3 regions of the Pantoea anthophila genome follow, and region 3 is predicted to be linked to each of the others. Evidence: predicted binding sites of a transcription regulator. Region 3 holds the regulator's gene; each other region holds the start of a gene.
The links. The regulator Fur, encoded in region 3, represses iron uptake genes when iron is present. The targets are predictions, from matches to a motif close to ATAATAATGAGAACNACTATCAA.
Positions count from the first base shown of each region.

Region 1 (7,499 bases), 670 kb from region 3:
CATCGGCGCACCGAGAATGGCGGTCACAATCGACACGCGCAGCTCGCCCGGCACCAGCAGCCGTCCCAGGATGTCGGCGGCCAGCAGCAGGCAGGGGGTCATCACAAGGGTTCCCGGCAGCAGCCAGCGATGGTCGTTGCCCAGCAGCCAGCGTGCCAGGTGTGGCGTCATTAAGCCGACAAAGGCGATGGGGCCGACGGCGGCCGTCGCCGCGCCGCTCAGCAGCGCAATCGCCAGCAGGCCCGTCAGCTGCGTTCGCACCACGCGGGTGCCCAGTGCGGTCGCCATATCACCGCCCATGCTCAGGCTGTTCAGTGAACGTGCCAGCAACAGTGCCAGCCCGCTGCCGACAGCGACGGCCGGCAAGGTGGCGCGCAGAATGGCGAAACTGCGGATATCCAGCGAGCCGCTGTGCCAGAAACGCAGGTGATCGTAGATATCAGGGTTGAGCAGCGACAGCCCGGACGTTAATCCCTCCAGCACCGCACCCAGCGCTACCCCCGCCAGGGTCAGGCGCACCGGACTGACCCGACCGCCGCCCACGGCGCCGGTCAGCGCCACCAGCAGAGAGGCCAGCAGTGCACCGGCAAAGGCGAAGCCCAGCCAGTCAGCCGGGGAGTCTGCGCCGGTCAGGGCGATCCCCAGTACGACCGCAAAACCCGCACCGGCGTTAACCCCCAGAATGCCGGGATCGGCCAGAGGATTTCGCGTCAGGCTCTGCATCAGCGCACCCGCCAGTCCCAGGCTGCATCCGGCCAGCACCCCCGCCAGGGTGCGCGGCAGCCGGGCGTCACGCACGATGACACAATCGACGCGGGTGCAGTCGGTGAACAGGGCCTGAGTGACCTCATGGAGGGGAATGGATTTGGCGCCCAGCATCAGACTGAGCGCGAAAAGTAGCAACAGCAGCATCCCTGAACCTGCTATTGCGCGACATTGACGCATAACGTTTAAGCCTTCACCAGAAAAGTCACAGAGAAACCCATGCGATTAAGCGACCGATAAGCCTCATCATTTCTGCAGGTTATCCCGTCTCTCAGACGCCACGACCGTTAACAAACAGCGTCTCCAGCCGCGTCAGCAGATTGCTGGCGCTGTAGTAGTCGAGGCGGAAGCTATCCAGCCCCAGTGCATAGACCGCCCTGCTTTTTACTGCCGGGGTCTGCGCCAGGAAAGGGTTGCTCATCACCTGTGCAGTGGTGTTGTCGTCGGCGGCAAACAGCAGGTAAGTCTGACCATTCAGGCCTGCCGCCAGATTTTCACCTGACAGCTGAAGAATATCTTTGCGCGTTCCCATACTGTGACCAGCGTGAAGGCTGGCGGGCGGCGTCGCCAGCGTGAAGCCCAGCTGCTGCAGTAACCTGGCCTGCGCTGACGCTGCCGTCCACAGGTTCACGGCCCGCCCGTCCCCGTTCCAGACCATCGCGGAAACCGGCTGCGGCGGCAGCGTCAGCTTCGCCTTCAGCGCCTTTTCGCGTGCCTCAAAAGCGTTTATCCGTGCGGCCGCATCCGCCTCATGCCCCGTCGCCTTGCCCAGCAGCGTCACCAGCTGCTGCCAGCTTTTATCGTCATAATTGACCACCAGCACCGGCGCAATCGCCGCAAGCTGATCGACCAGCCTGATGGCTGAATCGTTACCGGTGGCGCTGACCACAATCAGATCCGGCGCTTCGGCAGCAATCGCTTCTGCACGGGGTTCGCCAATGTAGAGACGCTTCACGCCGCGCTGTTTCGCCACCGCGCCCCACTGCCGGAAATAGCCCTGCTCATCCGCCAGGCGACTGCCGGGGGCGGTGGCCCCGCTGGCGACCACCGGCGCATTAATGGCCAGCAGCGATCCGGTCAGGGTCACGCTGGTTGAGACGATTCGGGTCGGTGCCTGCGTCAGGATAAGATCGCCACTGGCTCCGGTAATGGTGCGCGGCCAGCCCGTCCCGGCCACCGCGCTGACACTGAGCAGGCTGCTCAGAAAAAACAGCACGATCGCCCTGCTAACCCTCTGTTTATTCATACGTTCTTTTCCACACTCGTTCAGATAAGGTCGGCGGCTGTTTATGCTGATCTGACCCGGAGCAGCAGCCGAAGCGCCGCATATGGATTGACAGATCCGGCCAATCCACGTAGCTTAACGCCTAATAATACAAATGATAATCATTATTAGTTATCTTATCATTTCCGGGTGAAAAGTATGGCCGAATCACGCGCATTTGAACATCCCCTGTTGCACGATTTTGCGGCACTCTGCCAGGGTTTCCTGTTTACCTCTCCCTGGCAAAGCCTCACCACACAGGGCTGCTTTACGACGCTGACCACGCCAGTCAGACAGGGTGAACAGCTGACAGGGGATTTTCAGCAGCAGCTTCAGCACCACTTTACCTCGGCCAGAAAGCAGGGCATTGCGCACCCCATCGTGGCAGGTGCCATCCCCTTTGACGTGGCGCAGCCCGCCGCGCTGTTTATCCCGGAGTCCTGGCAGCGCTTTAACCGTGACGATCTGATCGCCCGGGCCTCACTGGCAGACGCCGATCTGCCCGTGATTCGTCGCCGTACGGCGTTGCCGGATCAGGCGCGCTTTACCGAGATGGTGGCGCAGGCAGTTGCCGCCACGCGCCGGGGCGACCTGGAGAAAGTGGTGCTGTCGCGGCTGATGGAGATCGTGGCTGAACAGCCGGTTGATACGGCTGCTCTGATGCAGCGCATCGTGGTGCAGAATCCCGGCAGCTATCACTTTCATCTGCCCCTGCCCGGCGGCGGCGCGCTGGTAGGAGCCAGCCCGGAACTACTGATTCGAAAACAGGGTCGCCTGTTCAGCTCCTGTCCCCTGGCCGGCTCGGCCGCACGCAGCCGCGATCCGCAACGCGATCGGGCCTCCGGCGCCAGCCTGATGCAGTCGGCGAAGGATCGTCATGAACATCAGCTGGTGACAGATGCGATGCGCGCCACCCTGCAGCCGCGCAGCCGTTTGCTGTCGGTGCCTGAAACACCCTCTCTGCTGACCACGGCCACCCTCTGGCATCTCGCCACGCAGATCCGTGGCGAAGTGCTGGACGAGCGCGAAAATGCACTCTCCCTCGCCTGCCTGCTGCATCCGACGCCGGCGCTCAGCGGCTTTCCGCATCAGCGTGCGCAGGCCCTGATCCAGCGCCTTGAGCCGTTTGAGCGTCAGCTGTTTGGCGGCATCGTCGGCTGGTGTGACGACCGGGGCAATGGCGAATGGGTCGTCACCATTCGCTGCGGCACGGTGAAGGGGTCGCGGGTACGGCTGTTTGCCGGTGCGGGCATCGTGACGGACTCACAACCTGAAGCAGAGTGGCGTGAAACCGGCGTCAAACTCGACACCCTGCTTCGCGCTTTTGGATTGCAATAAAGGAACCTGCATGACGATCTCCTATAGCCGCTGGCCGGACGACCTGGCCGCCCGTTACCGTGAAAAAGGCTACTGGCTCGACCTGCCGATGACCGACATACTGGATCGCCACCGCGACAACGATAGCGTGGCAGTGATTGAGGATGACAGGCGGTTGACCTACCGCCAGCTGGCGGCACTGAGTGACAACCTGGCGGCGGCGTTACAGCGGCGTGGCCTGAAACGGGGTGATACGGCGCTGGTGCAGCTGGGCAACGTGGCCGAATTTTACCTGACGCTGTTTGCCCTGTTTAAACTCGGTGTTGCGCCGGTGAATGCCCTGTTCAGCCATCAGCGCACCGAACTGACCGCCTACGCCAGCCAGATTTCGCCCCGCCTGGTGATTGCTGACCGCACGCATCCGCTGTTTGCCGATGACGCTTTTATTGCGCAGCTCCGCCACGATCACCCCTCACTGCAGCAGGTGATCCTGCGCCATGCCTCACCGCCGGAACAGAGCCTTGAAGCGCTGCTGGCCGAACCGGCCGGTGCGTTTATGGCCACGCCGACCGCGGGCGACGAGGTAGCCTTTTTCCAGCTCTCTGGCGGCAGTACCGGCACGCCAAAACTGATTCCGCGCACCCACAACGATTACTACTACAGCATCCGTGAAAGTGACACGATCTGTGGCGTCACTGCCGATACCCGCTATCTCATCGCCCTGCCCGCCGCCCACAACTTCCCGCTGAGTTCGCCGGGCGCGCTGGGCGTCTTTTACGCAGGGGGACAGGTTATTTTGGCCGCCGATCCCAGTGCGACAGCCTGCTTTCCCCTGATTGAAAAACATCAGGTGACCGATACCGGCCTGGTTCCGCCTGCCGCCAGCCTCTGGCTGCTGGCACTTCAGGAATCGGACAGCAAGGCGGCACTGGCCTCCCTGCAGCGCATGCAGGTGGGGGGCGCTAAGCTGGGCGAAACGCTGGCTGCACGCATACAGCATGAGATCGGCTGCACCCTGCAGCAGGTCTTTGGCATGGCCGAAGGACTGGTGAACTACACCCGACTGGATGATGATCCGCAGACCATCCTCACCACACAGGGACGCCCGCTCTCCCCGGATGATGAGGTCTGGGTTGCCGACGAGCAGGGTCATCCTCTGCCCGTGGGGGCCACCGGTCGTCTGATGACGCGCGGCCCCTACACCTTTCGCGGCTACTACAACAGTCCGGAACACAACGCCGCCAGTTTCGACGAACGGGGCTTTTACTGTTCCGGTGACCTGGTTGAGATCACCCCTGACGGCAACCTTATCGTGCAGGGTCGGGAGAAAGATCAGATCAACCGGGGTGGCGAGAAGATCGCCGCGGAAGAGATCGAAAACCTGCTGCAGCAACACGCCGACGTGATCCACGCGGCACTGGTCTCCATGAGCGATCCGCTGCTGGGTGAAAAAAGCTGCGCGTTTATCGTCACCCGTCAGCCGGTAAAACCGGCGGCGCTGCGGCGCCACCTGCGTGAACTGGGCGTCGCAGAATTTAAGCTTCCCGACCGCATTACCTGCGTAGATGCCCTGCCACTGACCCCGGTCGGCAAGGTCGATAAAAAACGTCTGCGCCAGCATCTTGCCGATCAACACGCGTAAGCCCGATCTGTCCGGAGAATTTTTATGACTATTCCACAACTGACCTCCTATCCACTGCCCGCCGCCACCGAGTTGCCGAATAACCGGGTGAAATGGGCGCTGGAGCCGGGCCGGGCCGCCCTGCTCATCCACGATATGCAGCGCTATTTTCTCAGCTTCTGGGGAGAGAACAGCCCGCTGATTGAGCAGGTCGTCGGCAATATTGCCCGCCTGCGTCGCTACTGCAAAGCGCAGGGTATTCCGGTGTTTTACACCGCCCAGCCGACGGCGCAGAGCGATGCGGATCGCGCCCTGCTCAACGATATGTGGGGACCGGGCCTGAATAAGCATCCCGACCAGCAGAGGATCGTGGCGGCGCTGGCCCCCGACGAGGACGACCAGGTGCTGACTAAGTGGCGCTACAGCGCCTTTCATCGCTCCCCGCTGGAGGCGATCCTGAAGGAGATGGGCCGCGATCAGCTGATTATCACGGGCGTCTATGCCCATATCGGCTGCCTGACCACCGCCACGGATGCCTTTATGCGTGATATCCAGCCGTTTATGGTGGCCGATGCGCTGGCTGATTTCAGCCGCGAGGAGCATATGATGGCGCTGACTTACACCGCCGGCCGCAGCGGAAAAGTGGTGATGACGGCTGATATGATGCCGGTCCCTCTCAGCAAAGCGGATCTGCGCGCGCTCGTCCTGCCGCTGCTGGAGGATGATGAGGTGCCGGAGGATGATGAAAACCTGATCGATTATGGTCTGGATTCGGTGCGCGTCATGGCGCTGGCGGCACGCTGGCGTCAGGTTCACCGGGATATCGACTTTGTTACGCTGGCGAAAAATCCGAGCATCGATGGCTGGTGGGCGTTGCTGTCGCGGGAGCTCACTCAATGAGCCACACCTTCGACTTCAGCGGTCGCGTTGTCTGGGTAACCGGAGCCGGTCAGGGCATTGGTTATCAGAGTGCGCTGGCCTTTCATCGGGCAGGCGCGCGGGTGGAAGCCTTTGACCTGCAGTTTGCGCAGCAGGATTATCCGTTTCGCTGTCATCGCCTGGATGTGGCCGATCCGGATCAGGTAGAAACGATCTGTCAGCGCGTGCTGGCAACGCAACCGCGCATTGATGTGCTGGTCAACGCGGCGGGCATTTTGCGCGTCGGCGCCACTGATGCGCTCTCCTTCGCTGACTGGCAGGCGTGCCTGAACGTCAACGCGGGCGGCACCTTTAACCTGTTTCAGCAGACACTGCCGCGCTTTCGCCAGCAGCGCGCCGGGGCCATCGTCACCGTGGCGTCTAACGCGGCGCACGCGCCGCGAATCGGCATGTCGGCCTACGGCGCATCGAAAGCGGCACTGCGCAGTCTCTGTCTGACCGTGGGGCTGGAAATGGCCCCTTTTGGCGTTCGCTGTAATATCGTTTCACCCGGCTCCACCGACACCGCGATGCAGCGCAGCCTGTGGCAGACCCCCGGTGGCGAGCAGGAAATGATCGCCGGTTTTCCGGATCAGTTTAAGCTGGGGATCCCGCTGGGCAAGATCGCGCAGCCGCAGGAAATTGCGGCCACCGTGCTGTTTCTCGCATCAGACCTGGCCAGCCATGTGACCCTGCAGGATATCGTGGTCGACGGCGGCGCAACCCTGGGAGCCTGAAAATGGCTGCGATCTGGAAACGATCCTTCGATCTTCCCACCCTGAATGCACTGGGCGAGCAGTCGCTGGTCGCCCATCTCGGGATCGTCTTTACCGTGATAGGCGAGGATTACCTGGAAGCGACGATGCCGGTGGATGCGCGCACGCACCAGCCATTTGGCCTGCTGCATGGCGGGGCCTCCGTGGTACTAGCGGAGTCGATGGGCTCAATGGCCGGGTATATGGCGGTGGAAGAAGGCAGCAGCGTGGTGGGTGTCGAAGTCAATGCCAGCCATCTGCGTGCGGTGTCAGCCGGGACAGTGCGGGGGATCTGTCGCCCCCTGCATCTGGGCAGACGCAGTCAGAGCTGGCAGATCGAAATCCGTAACGGCCGGGATCAGTTGTGCTGCAGTGCGCGACTCAGCGTGGCTGTGATGAGCAGCTGAAAAAAAGCCCCCCTTTCGATTGGAAAGAGGGGCTTTGCCGGTCAGCCTGTGGCCGCGTCGTGGTTAGCGCTGATAGATAATTTCGACGCCTTCGTCGTCTTCATCATCCCAGTCGTCATCCCACTCTTCATCTTCCACTTCTGTCGCATTTTCAAGGGTTTCTTTGTGGTAATCGTCCCACATGAACTCCACTTTCTCCGGCTGCTTCTCTTCAAGCTCGGCTTCTTTCGGGTTGGCGTTAATGAAGCTCATCACATCCCAGCAGAGTTCGTTGACGCCGGTACGGCTGGCGGCAGAGATCAGGTAATACTTATCTTCCCAGCCCAGCGCCTCAGCGACCGCTTTAGCACGTGCCTGCGCTTCTTCTTCACCAATCAGGTCCACTTTGTTGAAGACCAGCCAGCGCGGTTTGTTGAACAGCTTCTCGCTGTACTTTTCCAGTTCGCCAAGAA
Region 1 is NZ_CP110473.1:3,502,465-3,509,963, forward strand. Features, by position in the region: gene fepD (Fe(3+)-siderophore ABC transporter permease) at 1-945, opposite strand, end outside; gene fepB (Fe2+-enterobactin ABC transporter substrate-binding protein) at 1,037-2,011, opposite strand; gene OJ965_RS18855 (isochorismate synthase) at 2,189-3,367, shown strand; gene OJ965_RS18860 ((2,3-dihydroxybenzoyl)adenylate synthase) at 3,378-4,988, shown strand; gene OJ965_RS18865 (isochorismatase family protein) at 5,013-5,867, shown strand; gene dhbA (2,3-dihydro-2,3-dihydroxybenzoate dehydrogenase) at 5,864-6,622, shown strand; gene OJ965_RS18875 (hotdog fold thioesterase) at 6,625-7,047, shown strand; gene cgtA (Obg family GTPase CgtA) at 7,111-7,499, opposite strand, start outside.
Region 1: OJ965_RS18855 (isochorismate synthase) is a predicted target of Fur. The motif match lies at 2,139-2,161, and genes of this name have one in related genera.

Region 2 (7,499 bases), 430 kb from region 3:
GTCGCAGTGATCGGTGCCATCGTGGTGCTGTTTATCTACCGCAAGGTACGCAGTTGACCGTAACGGTTTAAACAAAAAAGGGGACGAAGTGATTCGTCCCCTTTTTTATGACTCAGACCGGATCGCTTTTTAGCGCCCTTGTCCGTCATGCTGTGAGCCTCTTTTGCTGCGAACAGACTATTGTAGCGTGATCCCACCATGCATTTTCATTAACGCTGACTGCCTCCACAGTGAAATGCGCACTCTCGACTTCACGCCGTAAATCAGGGAGCGGCTTCAGGGTCCGCCAGGGCTTGCCGGCTTTCCATAAATGGTGGCTGCAGGGATCATAGGCCGCAATGTCTGCTGAATGACGAGGTGTGCCGCACATTGAACCGATCACAAAGCGTCCCTCCGGGCTGAGCAGCCTTCTTACCTCGGCAAAGAAGCGCTGCCGATCGTCGTCGATCAGGCAGTGTAAGCAGCTGCCGTCAATAATGAGCTCAAATGTTGCCGCCTGGCAGCGATCGATATGACAGACATTGCCGACAAGAAATGTCGCGGTGAGTCCGGCTTGCTGAAAACGCTTTTCGGCCCACTCTATCGCGGTCTCTGACCAGTCTACCCCCCAGACTGAATATCCCTGCTCAGCGAGAGACTGCGCGGCCATGGCGCCATTACCACATCCCATCTCCAGTACCGGTGCGCCAGGCTCCGGTAAATAGTGGTGAGTACGGAGCCACTGAAAGATTTCTTCCTGCTGTTTTTTGGCTCTGAGATAACCTTCTCCTGCCCAGGCTACCGCGCCGTTTGCCAGAAGCTGCCTGTAATGTTGTTCATAGGGGTTCATGTCAGAGACTCCTTTTCAACGCCGGACCCTCTGTTTTATACGTCAGGGCCGCCTGCGTGTCATCGCACCATTTCGGCCATAGTTCTATCTGTGAGCGAAGCGGCAGAAAAAAGGCCGGGCGGATTTCAGGAACGTTCGGGAGGAAAAGGTCTGCAGGCAGAGAAAGATAATTCTGAGCGGATTGGAAGAGGCTGAAAAAGGCGGGTTATCAGAGGAGAAAACCCTCCGGACTGGCCGGAGGGTTTCATCACGGAGGCTTTTATCAGAAGTCGTAACCGACGGTCGCCATCACGCTGCGTTCAGCGCCACGGTAGCAGTAGCCGGTGCCGTAGCAGGCGGCCACATAGGTGCGATCGGTCAGGTTATTCGCATTAACCTGCACCCAGGCTCCTTTCAGGCTGTTATTCCAGACACCGAGATCGGCGCGAACGGAGGCATCAAACAGCGTGACCGACGGCAGACGGGTAGTGTTCTCGTTGTCCGCCCACTGCTTGCCGATGTAGCGCACGCCCGCGCCGGCACTCAGACCGTAATCAAACTGATAGTGGCCCCAGAAAGACGCCATGTTGTTTGGCGTTAAGTAAGGCGTGTGCCCATCATTGCCATCTATTGACTCTTTGAAACGCAGATGATTCAGGGTATAGCTCGCCACCGTGCTCAGCCGCGAAGTTAACTGATTATGCGCTTCCAGCTCGATACCCTGTGAATGAATTTTGCCCGATGGCGTAAAGAAGGGCGTAGGCACGTCGCGGTTCGCCACATCTTTCTGCGTCAGATCATAAATCGCAGCGGTATAGAGATCGCGTGTACCAACCGGCTGATATTTCACTCCGGCCTCATACTGTTCTGACGTGGTCGGTTTCAGCAGGTTATTGTTGCGGTCGGTAAGCGCGTTAGGCGTAATCGCCTGGCTCCAGCTGACATAAGGCGAGACGCCGTTGTCGAAGGCATAGAGCAGGGCGGCACGTCCGCTGATGTGATCATCCTGACGACGCTCGCTGCCGCTGTTATTCGCGACAATGCGATCGTACCGGCCAGAGAGATCCAGATGCCAGCGGTCCAGCTTCATCTCATCCTGCAGATAGAGGCCGGTCTGGTAGTAGCGACGGGTTTTATCCGCCCAGGCATAAGCTGGCATATCACCGACCTGCTCGCCGGTCAGGGCATTCAGCTGTGAAGCCACGCCGCCTGCTGCGGAGATCTCATTTTTGTAGCGGTGATATTCAGCACCCAGCGTCACGCGATGCTCCAGTTCACCGGTGGCAAACTCCGCCTGCAAACGGTTATCGGTCGACCATCCGGAGAGCGACGAGCGCTCACCAGCATAATAACGGTTCAGCAGATCGGGATTATTTTCATCCCAGCCAGACTGATAGACCTGATCGAGATCGGCATTTGAGTGGCTGTAGCTGCCGGTTGAGGAGAAGGACCAGACGTCATTAAAGCGATGGGCGAAGTCGAAGCTGTAGATCTGCTCGCGGCGTTTGTACTGATCGAGGTCGCTGTTGCCCTCATAGAATCCTTTGCTCAGCTTATAGCCGTTGTGTTCGGTGATGCTGCCATCACCCGGGACAGAGCCGTGATAGCCGCCAGAGGGATCTTTCTGCAGATAGGCTTTCAGGATCAGATGGGTATCTTCATCCGGCTGCCACATCAGCTGCGGCATCAGCGCATATTTCTCTTCGCGGGTATGATCGTACTGGGTATCGCTGTTGCGGGTCACGCCGGTCAGACGGTACGCCCACTGGTCGTTGATGGCGTTGGTGTAGTCGAACATCGTGCTGGTGGTGGCATTGCTTCCCGCCTGCAGCTGAATGTGACCCTCTTCCGCAAACTGAGGACGTTTGGTGACCATGTTCACCAGCCCGCCGGGCACCGTCTGGCCGTAAAGGGCCGAAGAGGGGCCTTTGATCACGTCGATGCGCTCAAGGAAGGCGTTATCCACCTGCAGAATATTGTAACTGCCGCCGTCGCTCATCAGCCGCATGCCGTCGAGGAAGGTATTATCGGTATCGCCGCCGTGGAAGCCGCGCAGCGAAATTGTGTCGTAACGTGTGGCGGCACCGCCAAAGTTAGTAAAGACGCCGGAGCTGTAGCCCAGTGCCTGATTCAGGTTCAGTGCGCCCTGATCCTGGATCTGCTGACGGGTCACAACCGAAATTGACTGCGGCGTGGTCACCAGCGGCCGATCGCTCTTAGTTGCGCCCTGGCTGGTGGTCGCCAGATAGCCCTGGGTGGGAGAGGTCGCATCTTCCTGCGGCTGGGCAGTCACGACCATATCGGCAGCGTAACTCAGGGCAGGCGCGGCCAGCACCAGAGTGCAGAGGGGAACATAACCTTTCAGCGGCAATGACAGTTTCATCGAAATTCCTTTCTTAACAAAGGTTCAGCCAGGTGTTATCAATTTATTGATAGGTAATCTCATTATCATAATGAGAATTATTACCTTTTGTAAAAACGCTGCAATTTTGCCTGTGGATGAGAGAACGTCAAGTAAAATTCGCTGAAGTGAGGAAAGAATACCTCCGGCCAGGCCAGAGGTATTCAGAGACTAATCAGGGCTGAGAGGCTGACGCCTGAGGAATATCGTGGGCGCTGTTACAGGTTTTATCTTTCGGGCAGTACTTATCCAGCAGTTTCAGCGTCACGCCGTTTGTCCAGCCGAAGCCATCCTGCAGCGGGTACTCACCGCCGCCGCCGCCACCGAGATTTTTGCCTTCAACGACATATTTCTCGACCAGCTTATGCTCACGGTCATAGGTGCTCTGGACATTTTGCAGGAAGCGTAATCCCACCTTTTTAGCCAGTTCTGGCTGGTTGTAATGCTCCAGTCCTTCGACTGCAACCCACTGCAGCGGTGCCCAGCCGTTAGGGGCGTCCCACTGCTGACCGTTGTTCACGGTGGTCGTGACCAGCCCGCCTGGCTTCAGCAGCTGTTTCTCAACCGCGCTGGCGGTACTTTCCGCCTGCTTATCGCTGGCGACCTGCAGATAGAGCGGGAACAATGTGGCCGCGGTCAGCTGCGGATGAACCTGCTTTTTCTGCCAGTCATAGTCGGCATACCAGTTCTGTTTGCTGTCCCACAGATAGCGGTTAATCGCCGCCTGGCGCTTCTCTGCGCGATCGGCATACTGCTTCGCCAGATCGCTCTGTTTGTTCATCTGGTACCCTTTAGAGAGCGTCTGCTCCAGATGGAACAGCAGGCTGTTCAGGTCAACCGGGGCCAGCTGCGTCGTGCGGATGGTGGAGAGGTTATGCGCATCGGTAAACCAGCGTGAACTGAAATCCCAGCCCGACGCTGCCCCGGAGCGCAGCTCGCGATAGAGTTCCGCTTTATTGCGCTGCGGCGCTTTCTGCGCGGTGGCGATATCATCCATCCAGGACTCGGTGCGCGGCACGTCACGGGCATCCCAGTAGCGGTTAAGCAGCGTGCCATCCGCCAGCTTAATCACCCGCTTGCTGGCCGCGCCCGCCGCCACTTTGTCGCTATCCGCCATCCAGTAGTCATACTCTTTCTGCAGTTCAGGCAGGTAGTGACTGTACGCTTTGCCCTGGTCATGCGTTGCCAGCAGATCGACCATCAGGCTGAAGAATGGCGGCTGCGAGCGGCTCAGATAGTAGCTGCGGTTGCCGTTGGGAATGTGCCCGTAGCGATCAAGCAGCGAGGCGAAGTTATCCACCATATCCTGCACTTTATCCCAGTGTCCGCTCTCGGCCAGTCCCAGCATGGTGAAGTAGCTGTCCCAGTAATAGATCTCGCGGAAGCGACCACCCGGCACCACATAGGGTTTGGGAAGCTGCAGCAGCGAGTCATATTGTCCGGCGCTGCTGGTGGTGCGCGTCAGCACCGGCCACAGGCCATCAATGTGGTCACGCAGGTTTTGTCCGGCTGGCGGCACATATTTGTCGCCTGCGGCGGGCAGGGTAAAGTTGGCATCAACAAAACGCTTCAGATCGAAATTGCGCTGTTTCTTCTGCATCTGCCAGTCGGCAAGTATCGACGCGGGATCAAATTTCGGCACCGCATCGGCAAAGGTTTTCTGGTCCGGGTAGAACTTCGCCTGTTGCACGGCATTAAACAGCGGCCCCAGACGAACGTCTGGCGGCTGCGGCTGATTATCCAGCATGCGGCTGTGGTCGTCGGCATGAGCAGTGAAGGCGGGTACGCTCAGCAGCAGAGTGAGCAGAAAGGGCGCATAACGCTGACGCCGTGGGGCGGCGTTTACCTCAATTTTTGTCATCGGTTTTTCTCCTTGTCCGAAATGCGGCCGCGCGTAACGCATTGACCACAGGACCAACTTTAGACCGTATCCTGACACTTCACCCTGAAGCGAGCCGGAAATGTGAAGCCACGGGAATTATTTTTAGGGTAAAAAGCCCTGCGCGACGCGGGTTTTTTCTTGCGCTGACCGGGATTTTCCCTGACGCTGAAAGAAAAAAAGGAGAGCAGGATGGAGATCATCTGGTATCACCCGTCGCAGTCTGCAACGGCCTGGATTCGGGGTTTACAACAGCGTCTGCCACAGGCGCGGGTGCGTGCCTGGCAGCCAGGCGATGAGGGGCCGGCCGATTATGCGCTGGTCCGTTCCCCTCCCGCAGAGATGCTGCGGGGACGGTCTACCCTGCGCGGCGTCTTTGCCCTGGGCGCGGGCGTCGATGAGATTCTGAAACAACTGGAGCAGCACCCGGAGATGCTGCCCGACAGCGTGCCGCTCTATCGGCTGGAAGATACCGGCATGGCGCGCCAGATGCAGGAGTATGCTGTCCATAGCGTCCTGACCTGGTTCCGCCGCTTTGACGACTACCGGCTTCAGCAGCAGCAGGCGTGCTGGCAGCCGCTGCCTCCCTATACGCGTGAAACCTTTACCGTCGGTATTCTGGGGGCGGGCGTGCTGGGGCAGAGCGTCGCCGAGGGCCTGAAGCCCTGGGGATTCCCGCTGCGCGTCTGGAGCCGTTCGCCGAAAATTATTGACGGCGTCACCAGCTTCGCCGGTCGCGATGCTCTGCAGCCGTTCCTGCAGGGGACGCAGGTGTTAATCAACCTGCTGCCGAGCACGCCGGAGACGATTAACCTGATCGACCAGCACTTTTTAGCGCAGCTGCCGCACGGCGCGTTCCTCCTCAACATTGCACGCGGTGCACAGGTGGTGGAAGCGGATCTGCTGACGGCACTGGAGAGTGGTCAGCTGAAAGCGGCGGCACTGGATGTGTTTCAGGTGGAGCCGCTGCCTGAAGCGCATCCGCTCTGGTCCCATCCGCGCGTCACAATTACCCCCCATAATGCGGCGGTCACGCTGATCGACGAAGCGATCGACTATATTGCCCGCGCCATTACTCAGGACCAGGCAGGCGAAACGCCGCAGGGCAGGGTGGATCGGCAGCGCGGCTATTAACTAACCGGCCCTGCAAGGCCGCTCAGGAGGAGAGAAGAATGTATCCGGTAGATTTGCATATGCACACTGTTGCCAGCACACATGCTTACAGCACGCTGCACGACTATGTGGCTCAGGCGAAGCAAACGGGCCTGAAACTGTTTGCCATTACCGATCATGGCCCTGATATGGCTGACGCGCCGCACTACTGGCACTTTGTGAATATGCGCATCTGGCCGCGGGTGATCGAGGGTGTGGCGATTCTGCGCGGTATTGAGGCCAACATTAAAAATCAGCAGGGGGAGATCGACTGCTCCGGCCCGATGCTTGATGCGCTGGATCTGATCGTTGCCGGCTTTCACGAGCCGGTTTATGCGCCGCGCGACAAAAAACAGCACACTGACGCGATGATCGCCGCAATGGCCAGCGGACAGGTTCACATCATCAGCCATCCGGGTAACCCGAAATTTCCGGTCGATATCCCGGCTATCGCTGAAGCTGCCGCGCATTATGACGTGGCGCTGGAACTGAACAACTCCTCCTTTACCCACTCGCGTCCCGGCAGCGAACCTAACTGTCGCGCGATTGCCGCCGCGGTGCGCGACGCCGGTGGACGGCTGGCGTTTGGCTCCGATTCCCATACCGCATTTACGCTGGGCCATTTCGAACACTGCCTGCGCATCGCCCGTGAAGTGGATTTTCCGGAGGATCGGGTGTTAAATGTCACGCCGCGCCGCCTGCTCGACTTTCTGGAGCAGCGCAGCGGCAAACATATTGCTGAACTGGCTGACTTTTAACTGCTTCGTCGGGAACTCAGCCCCGCATAGGGGCTTTTCAGGGCCACCTTTCTCTGGTTTGAAAAGCACGCCTATGTTCAGATATTATCCAGCATATCTGAACAAAATAAGGCCAGGGAAGGGACGCATCAAACATTGCTAAAGGTATATGGGATAGCATTAAAGGGCTTCCGCAGAGTGTGTACTATGGTGCTAAACGTACCTATATAAGTACCGGTGCTGTTGGATATGATCGGAAATTACGCAACGAACGCGAGACCGAGCGATTCTACCAAGTAGTGAAATCCTTGGTTAGAAATGAGGAACCCTTACGAAGGTTGGTTACTACAGTCATTACCGAGTTTTACCGGAAACTTGACGATGAGGGTAAACAAACCATACATAATCAGTTGGCATATGGTGCTGGCCGTTTTAGTGGCCGTTTTAGTGGCCGTTTGGGTGGTCAGATTTTTGTGTCACAAACAGTAGCTATGGCAATTACCGCCAACTCCATTACAGGAT
Region 2 is NZ_CP110473.1:2,395,623-2,403,121, reverse strand. Features, by position in the region: gene OJ965_RS13610 (GlsB/YeaQ/YmgE family stress response membrane protein) at 1-57, shown strand, start outside; gene OJ965_RS13605 (class I SAM-dependent methyltransferase) at 146-829, opposite strand; gene OJ965_RS13600 (TonB-dependent siderophore receptor) at 1,092-3,191, opposite strand; gene treA (alpha,alpha-trehalase TreA) at 3,385-5,070, opposite strand; gene ghrA (glyoxylate/hydroxypyruvate reductase GhrA) at 5,281-6,222, shown strand; gene OJ965_RS13585 (phosphatase) at 6,261-6,998, shown strand.
Region 2: OJ965_RS13600 (TonB-dependent siderophore receptor) is a predicted target of Fur. The motif match lies at 3,238-3,260, and genes of this name have one in related genera.

Region 3 (7,499 bases):
CCCGATTTGTTGTGCTCAAGGATCGCATTTGAGATGGCAGGGGTCGGCGTATAGCCATTGTCCTGCTGCACAATCACGTCAACGCCATTCGCTGCCAGCACTTCCAGCACCGACAGGATTGCCGGCTCAGAGAGCGCGTGCGTATCTTTGCCGACGTAGCAAGGCCCGGTGATGCCGTTCTTTTTACGCTCTTCCGCAATCGCCTGTGCAATCGCCAGAATGTGCATCTCGTTGAAGCTTTGACGCCCTGCACTGCCGCGATGGCCAGAGGTGCCAAATTTCACCGCATGTTCCGGGTTCGCCACATCGGGCTGCAGGACATAATATTGTGACGTTAATTGTGCAACGTTAATCAAATCGCTCTGCTGGGCGGGTTGCCCGGCACGTGGGTGATTGGCCATCGGCGCTGCTCCCTGACGCTTAAGTTTTAGATGGTGCCGCAAACTTTTTCGGTGAGTTCCGCAGGGAACTGCATCGACAGCATGATGTGTTCGATCATGCTGCATTTACGGCCGGTATTGGTGTTGGTGATCACCCAGTACGGCGTGCCGGGCACATGCTTCGGCTTAGTATGGGTGCCATTCTGCAACAGCGTATGCTCATCACCTGCAAAGTAGACGCGGGTGCGGCCCTGCAGCGATGCAGTGGCCTCAGCAAAGGCTGCGGTATCAAGACGATAGAGCGTTGACAAAACGAGCATAAAGCGATTGACCGCCCGCTTCTGCTCCGCATATTCATCGGAGAGCAGCAGCTCACGCATCGCGCGCACACGGTCCTGCGGGCGCGAACCCACAGGCGCAGACGGCGCCTCTTTCGCTGCATCTTTTGAGGCAGGCTGAGCCGGCGAAGCGGGTGCCGTCTGACCGGCCGTAAACTTCAGCATACGACGCAGAATGTCAGATGCGCTTTCACCAATGTGCTGCGTGTGGCTGGCAATATAACGGTAGAGCTCTTCGTCAACTTCGATCGTTTTCATCTTATTCCGTACGGTTCTTTCTCATGACAGAACCACCTCTTTCCTGAAAAGCCCTGAGTATAGTCAGACAATTCAACGGATGTGCGGGTTCTAACATGAGGATTATAAAGTTAAATTCAGGCGGGTTGTTAGCAATCAAACGGTTTACGGGCAAAAGTCAGAATATGTCCTAATGCCGCCGGAACCGGCGCGCCTGAAAAGGTGAAACCATGATAACCTAAGCTCAGGTCTCAAACTTAAGAACTTTGCTATGATTTTGAACGCCCGTCTGCAAACTGAACAATCCCCTGCTGATTCTCTGCCCATCCTGCTTATTCACGGTCTGTTTGGCAGTCTGGATAACCTCGGCGTGCTGGCCCGTGGCCTGAAAGATGCCGGGCCGCTGCTGCAGGTGGATGTCCGTAACCATGGACTCTCGCCGCGATCGGAGGAGATGAACTACGCTGTAATGGCGCAGGATATGGTCGATACGCTGGATGCGCACGGCATCGATCGCGTCGCGGTCATCGGTCATTCGATGGGCGGTAAAATCGCCATGACCATGAGCGCGCTGGTGCCGGATCGCATTGAGCGGCTGGTGATGATCGATATCGCGCCGGTCGATTATCAGACCCGGCGTCACGACCTGATCTTTGCCGGTATTCGCGCCGTCTCAGAGGCGGGCGTGACGCTGCGCAGCGAGGCGGCCCGCATTATGCGGCCGGTGATTGAAGAAGAAGGGGTCATTCAGTTCCTGCTGAAGTCATTTCATGACGGGCAATGGCGCTTTAACGTGCCGGTGCTGTGGGATAACTACCCTACCCTTTCTGGCTGGCAGCCTGTTCCCGCCTGGCCTCATCCGGCTCTCTTTATCCGCGGCGGCGACTCCAGTTACCTGGATAACCGCTATCGCGATGCGTTACTTCAGCAGTTCCCGGCGGCGCAGGCCCACGTGATCGGCGGTGCGGGCCACTGGGTCCATGCTGAGAAGCCCGATGCCGTTTTGCGCAGTGTGCGGCGCTTTTTTGCGCTTTAAAAGCAAATAGATGGCAGTAAAGGTTTAGGATTGGCGTCCGGAGTAAGCGTGCAGTATGATGGCGCGCTAAAATTTTGCCGCAGGTCGATTTTTCTGCGGCAACGGCCAATAATTTATAATCTGCGCGGTGAGCGTCTGGCGCCCGCACCCATTCAGTTTTACTAAGCCATGGCAAAAGAACACACTGACCGCACGACGCTCGATCTGTTTGCTGATGAGCGCCGCCCGGGTCGCCCCAAAACCAGTCCGCTTTCGCGTGATGAACAGCTGCGCATTAATAAGCGCAATCAACTGAAACGTGACAAAGGGCGCGGACTGCGTCGTGTCGAACTGAAAATGAACAGTGAGGCCGTCGATGCACTCAATTCGCTGGCCGCGCAGCGTAATCTCAGCCGCAGCGAACTGATTGAACAGATGCTGCTGGCGCAGCTCAAACTGGATTGATGCGGGCAAATCGCACGCAGGAGCAAATGTCGAGGCTTTAACCGTTCCGCGGGTTTGTCTCGTCTGCTATTATTCGCAGAAATGTGCTGCGGCACACATCTCATTATCAGGATTTAAGAGGTTATTTTACTCATGGCACTCGTAGGCATCTTCTTTGGCAGCGATACCGGCAACACCGAAAACATTGCAAAAATGATCCAGAAACAGCTGGGTAAAGATGTTGCAGAAGTGCATGACATCGCGAAAAGTACAAAAGAAGACCTGGAAGCGTTTGATATCCTGCTGCTGGGCATCCCGACCTGGTACTACGGTGAAGCGCAGTGCGACTGGGATGACTTCTTCCCGACGCTGGAAGAGATCGATTTCAACGGCAAGCTGGTTGCCCTGTTTGGCTGTGGCGACCAGGAAGATTACGCTGAATATTTCTGTGATGCGATGGGCACAATCCGCGACATTATCGAGCCGCACGGCGCCGTTATCGTGGGTCACTGGCCAACAGAAGGCTACCATTTCGAAGCCTCAAAAGGTCTGGCTGATGAGACGCACTTCCTGGGCCTGGCCATTGACGAAGATCGTCAGCCTGAGCTGACCAGCCAGCGCGTCGATCAGTGGGTTAAGCAGATTTTTGATGAACTGCAGCTGAAAGAGATCATCGAAGCCTGATGCGCCCCGCCTCAATGTGAGCGCCAGCTCACATTGAGGCAATGGAATTTCCTATAGAAATAATAGCCACATTTTTTTAACTTTCTTCGTTTAATCTGTAGAATACCCGCATCGATCTTCCGCGTATTAGCTCAGGCGGTATGACGCAGTGATGTGCTGAAAAACCTCTGCCAGAATCCTCCCCGGCCCGGTGAAGCTTCCCCCATCGCCCATGATGATTCACGGCCCTCAGGTTTTCATTTCATCCCCTGAGCTCTATAATGAGACGCAAATGCGAATGAGCACAGATCGACATTCAAGGCGACAAGCCACAAAAGTGAATATTAGTAACAGGACAAAATCCGCATGACTGACAACAACACCGCATTAAAGAAGGCTGGCCTGAAAGTGACACTGCCCAGACTGAAAATTCTGGAAGTGCTTCAGGAACCTGAGTGCCATCACGTCAGCGCGGAAGATTTGTATAAACGCCTGATCGACATCGGCGAAGAGATTGGCCTGGCCACCGTTTACCGCGTGCTGAACCAGTTCGACGACGCCGGTATTGTGACCCGTCACAACTTTGAAGGCGGCAAATCCGTTTTCGAACTGACGCAGCAGCATCACCACGATCACCTGATCTGCCTGGACTGTGGCAAGGTTATCGAGTTCAGCGATGAATCCATCGAAACGCGTCAGCGTGAAATCGCGACCCGCCATGGCATCAAGCTGACCAACCACAGCCTCTATCTGTACGGACACTGTACGCTGGGCGACTGCCGTGAAGATGAGACCCTGCACGACCAGTAATCTGGCGGGCGGAAATAAAAAAACCGGTTACGTGACCGGTTTTTTTTCGTCTGTGCTCTGCTGAACCCTCAGGCCACCAGCGTCTCCTGCAGATAACGCCAGCGTGGATTCGAGCTGCTGCAATCCAGAATCGCCAGCGAAATACGGCTCTGGTTATTACCATTCAGCATCTGCATCTCACGATACTGCACGGTGATCTCATTTTCGTGATGAGAAAGGATGACGTGCTCACAGGTCGCAATTCGCATCCCTTCCCGCTGCCCCTGCAGCTGTCGGAACAGCTCTTCGACCGCGTTAAGATCGTACTCTTTACCTTTTGGCGTCACCATGCGGAAATCAGGATGGAAAAAGGACATCATCAGCTCAAAGCTGTCATCCGATCCGGCAGGCTGATTAAAAATACGTTCAATGAGCTGATGTAAAACGACGACACTGTGTTTGGCTTCCTGAGCGAGGACTGGCATTTTTTTTCCTTATATAACCCGCTTTGCTACCCCTTAGAGCGCATAGCCTACCTGAAAGCGGACAATTCACATCCTGAAATTGATTAATTTTTTTAAACTCAGATTTCTCTCACAAGGCAGTCCGGGCAGGATTTGCGTTAAGCCAGAATAAACGTCGGCAATTCTCAACACAGGGGCAATAAAAAAGGGCGATTAATCGCCCTTTTGTCATTTTATGAGGTCAGCCCTAAACGATTATTCGCCCGTTTTAGCCCAGGTATCGCGAAGCCCTACGGTGCGGTTAAACACCAGCTGCGTCGGTTTAGAGTAAACGCTGTCGGCGCAGAAATAGCCCTCACGCTCAAACTGGAACGGGGTGACCGCTTCCACATCGCGCAGGCTCGGTTCGACAAAGCCATTTTTGATGCTCAGTGAATCAGGGTTGATCACCGCCAGGAAATCTTCAGCCGCCGCCGGATTCGGTACGCTGAACAGCCGGTCATAGAGGCGGAACTCGGCAGGCTGCGCATGATCCACAGACACCCAGTGAATCACCCCCTTCACCTTGCGGCCATCGGCCGGATCTTTGCTCAGGGTATCCACATCGCTGGTGCAGTAGATGCAGGTAATGTTGCCCGCTTCATCTTTGGCTACCCGCTCTGCACGGATCACATAGGCGTTGCGCAGACGGACTTCTTTGCCCAGAACCAGACGCTTATATTGTTTGTTCGCCTCTTCGCGGAAATCTGCACGGTCAATCCAGATCTCACGGCTGAACGGCACTTCACGCGTGCCCATCTCCGGTTTACCCGGATGGTTAGGCATGGTGATGACCTCGTTGTGACCGGCGGGCAGGTTTTCGATCACCACTTTCAGGGGATCGAGTACTGCCATCGCGCGTGGCGCATTTTCGTTCAGATCATCACGGATGCAGGATTCCAGTGACGCCATCTCGACGATGTTATCCTGCTTGGTCACGCCAATACGACGGCAGAACTCACGGATAGAAGCCGCGGTGTAACCACGACGGCGCAGACCTGAAACGGTCAGCATACGTGGATCATCCCACCCTTCTACGTGCTTCTCGGTCACCAGCTGAGTGAGTTTGCGTTTTGACATCACCGCATACTCCAGATTCAGGCGCGAGAACTCATACTGGCGCGGATGAACCGGAATCGTGATGTTGTCCAGCACCCAGTCATAAAGACGGCGGTTGTCCTGGAACTCCAGCGTACAGAGCGAGTGCGTAATGCCTTCCAGCGCATCGGAAATGCAGTGGGTAAAGTCATACATCGGGTAGATGCACCACTTGTTGCCGGTCTGGTGATGTTCCGCAAACTTGATGCGGTAAAGCACCGGATCGCGCATAACGATGAAGTTCGAAGCCATATCGATTTTGGCGCGCAGACAGGCCGTGCCTTCCGCAAAGCCACCGTTTCGCATTTTTTCAAACAGCGCCAGGTTCTCTTCCACGCTGCGATCGCGATACGGGCTGTTTTTGCCCGGCTCTTTCAGGGTGCCACGATATTCGCGAATCTGATCCGGGCTCAGCTCATCAACGTAAGCCAGCCCTTTGGTAATCAGCTCAACGGCATAGTTGTAGAGCTGATCGAAATAGTCTGATGAGTAGCAGACTTCACCGCTCCACTCAAAACCCAGCCACTGGACGTCACGCTTGATGGATTCAACGAATTCCATATCCTCTTTAACAGGATTGGTATCGTCGAAACGCAGGTTGCATTGCCCCTGATAATCCTGGGCGATGCCAAAATTCAGACAGATCGATTTCGCATGACCAATGTGCAGATAGCCATTGGGCTCCGGCGGAAAACGGGTATGCACGCTGCTGTGCTTACCGCTCGCCAAATCTTCGTCAATGATCTGACGAATAAAGTTAGTTGGGCGGGCTTCAGCCTCACTCATCTCAAAAATCCTCAATACGAATAACGGGTGATTTGTACCACGAAGTAACGGAGTATGATCCACAAAGCGTCTGAGGGAAACAACCGTTTGTTAAGCCTTTAAAACAAAAAAGGCAGGAATCGCTTCCTGCCTGTGGGGTTCTGTTGCGGGGATTAGCCTTTCACTTCATACAGCGGAGTTTCACCTGCGACGACCGGACCGTGGGCCAGGCGTGTCAGACCCGCGAAATCTTCGCTATTGCTGACCACCACCGGACTCACCATCGAGCGGGCATTCGCGTTCAGGAATTCAAGATCCATCTCCAGCACCGGCTGACCGGCTACCACGCTGGCTCCCTCTTCCGCCAGTCGGGTAAAGCCTTTTCCGTCCAGCGCCACGGTATCGAGTCCCATGTGAACCACGATCTCGACACCGTTGTCGGTTTCCAGACAGAACGCATGATTGGTATTGAAGATTTTCACCAGCGTTCCGGCAATGGGTGCCACAACCCATTTGTCGCTGGGTTTGATGGCCAGCCCGTCGCCTACCGCTTTGCTGGCAAAGGCTTCATCCGGAACCGCATCCAGTGCCACGACCTCTCCCGTTACCGGTGCCAGCAGCGTCGCAATAACGCGCTTCTCGCTGTTCAGCACGGCCTGCGGTTTAACCTCCGGCTCTGCCGCTGGCGTCGTACCGGATGCAGCAGCCGCGACCGGGCCTTTAGCCAGCACTTTTTTCATGGCGGAGGCGATGCCTTCGGCCTGGGTGCCGACAATGATCTGCACGCTCTGTTTATTCAGACGGATAACGCCGGACGCGCCCAGACGCTTCGCCACGCTCTCGTTGACCTGAGCCGAATCGTTCACGTTCAGACGCAGACGGGTGATGCAGGCGTCAATGCTGGTCAGGTTAGCGGAGCCACCGACTGCACCGATGTAGCGACGTGCCAGGGATTCCGTGGCGCTTTCACCGTTATCACTGTTGTCCACGTTGACGTCATACCCATCGCTTTCATCACCGGCCACCGCCAGCTCGCGGCCAGGGGTCAACAGATTGAATTTTTTGATGGTGAAGCGGAAGACCACGTAATAGATAACGAAGAACACCAGCCCCTGCGGGATCAGCATGTACCAGTGGGTCGCCAGCGGGTTACGGGTGGAGAGGAACATATCCACCAGCCCGGCGCTGAAACCAAATCCGGCGATCCAGTGCATGCTTGCGGCGATGAAGACAGAAATACCGGTCAGTACGGCGTGGATCAGATAGA
Region 3 is NZ_CP110473.1:2,829,927-2,837,425, forward strand. Features, by position in the region: gene pgm (phosphoglucomutase (alpha-D-glucose-1,6-bisphosphate-dependent)) at 1-401, opposite strand, end outside; gene seqA (replication initiation negative regulator SeqA) at 428-976, opposite strand; gene ybfF (esterase) at 1,227-1,991, shown strand; gene ybfE (LexA regulated protein) at 2,160-2,435, shown strand; gene fldA (flavodoxin FldA) at 2,568-3,098, shown strand; gene fur (ferric iron uptake transcriptional regulator) at 3,444-3,887, shown strand; gene OJ965_RS15735 (hypothetical protein) at 3,956-4,351, opposite strand; gene glnS (glutamine--tRNA ligase) at 4,586-6,253, opposite strand; gene nagE (N-acetylglucosamine-specific PTS transporter subunit IIBC) at 6,406-7,499, opposite strand, start outside.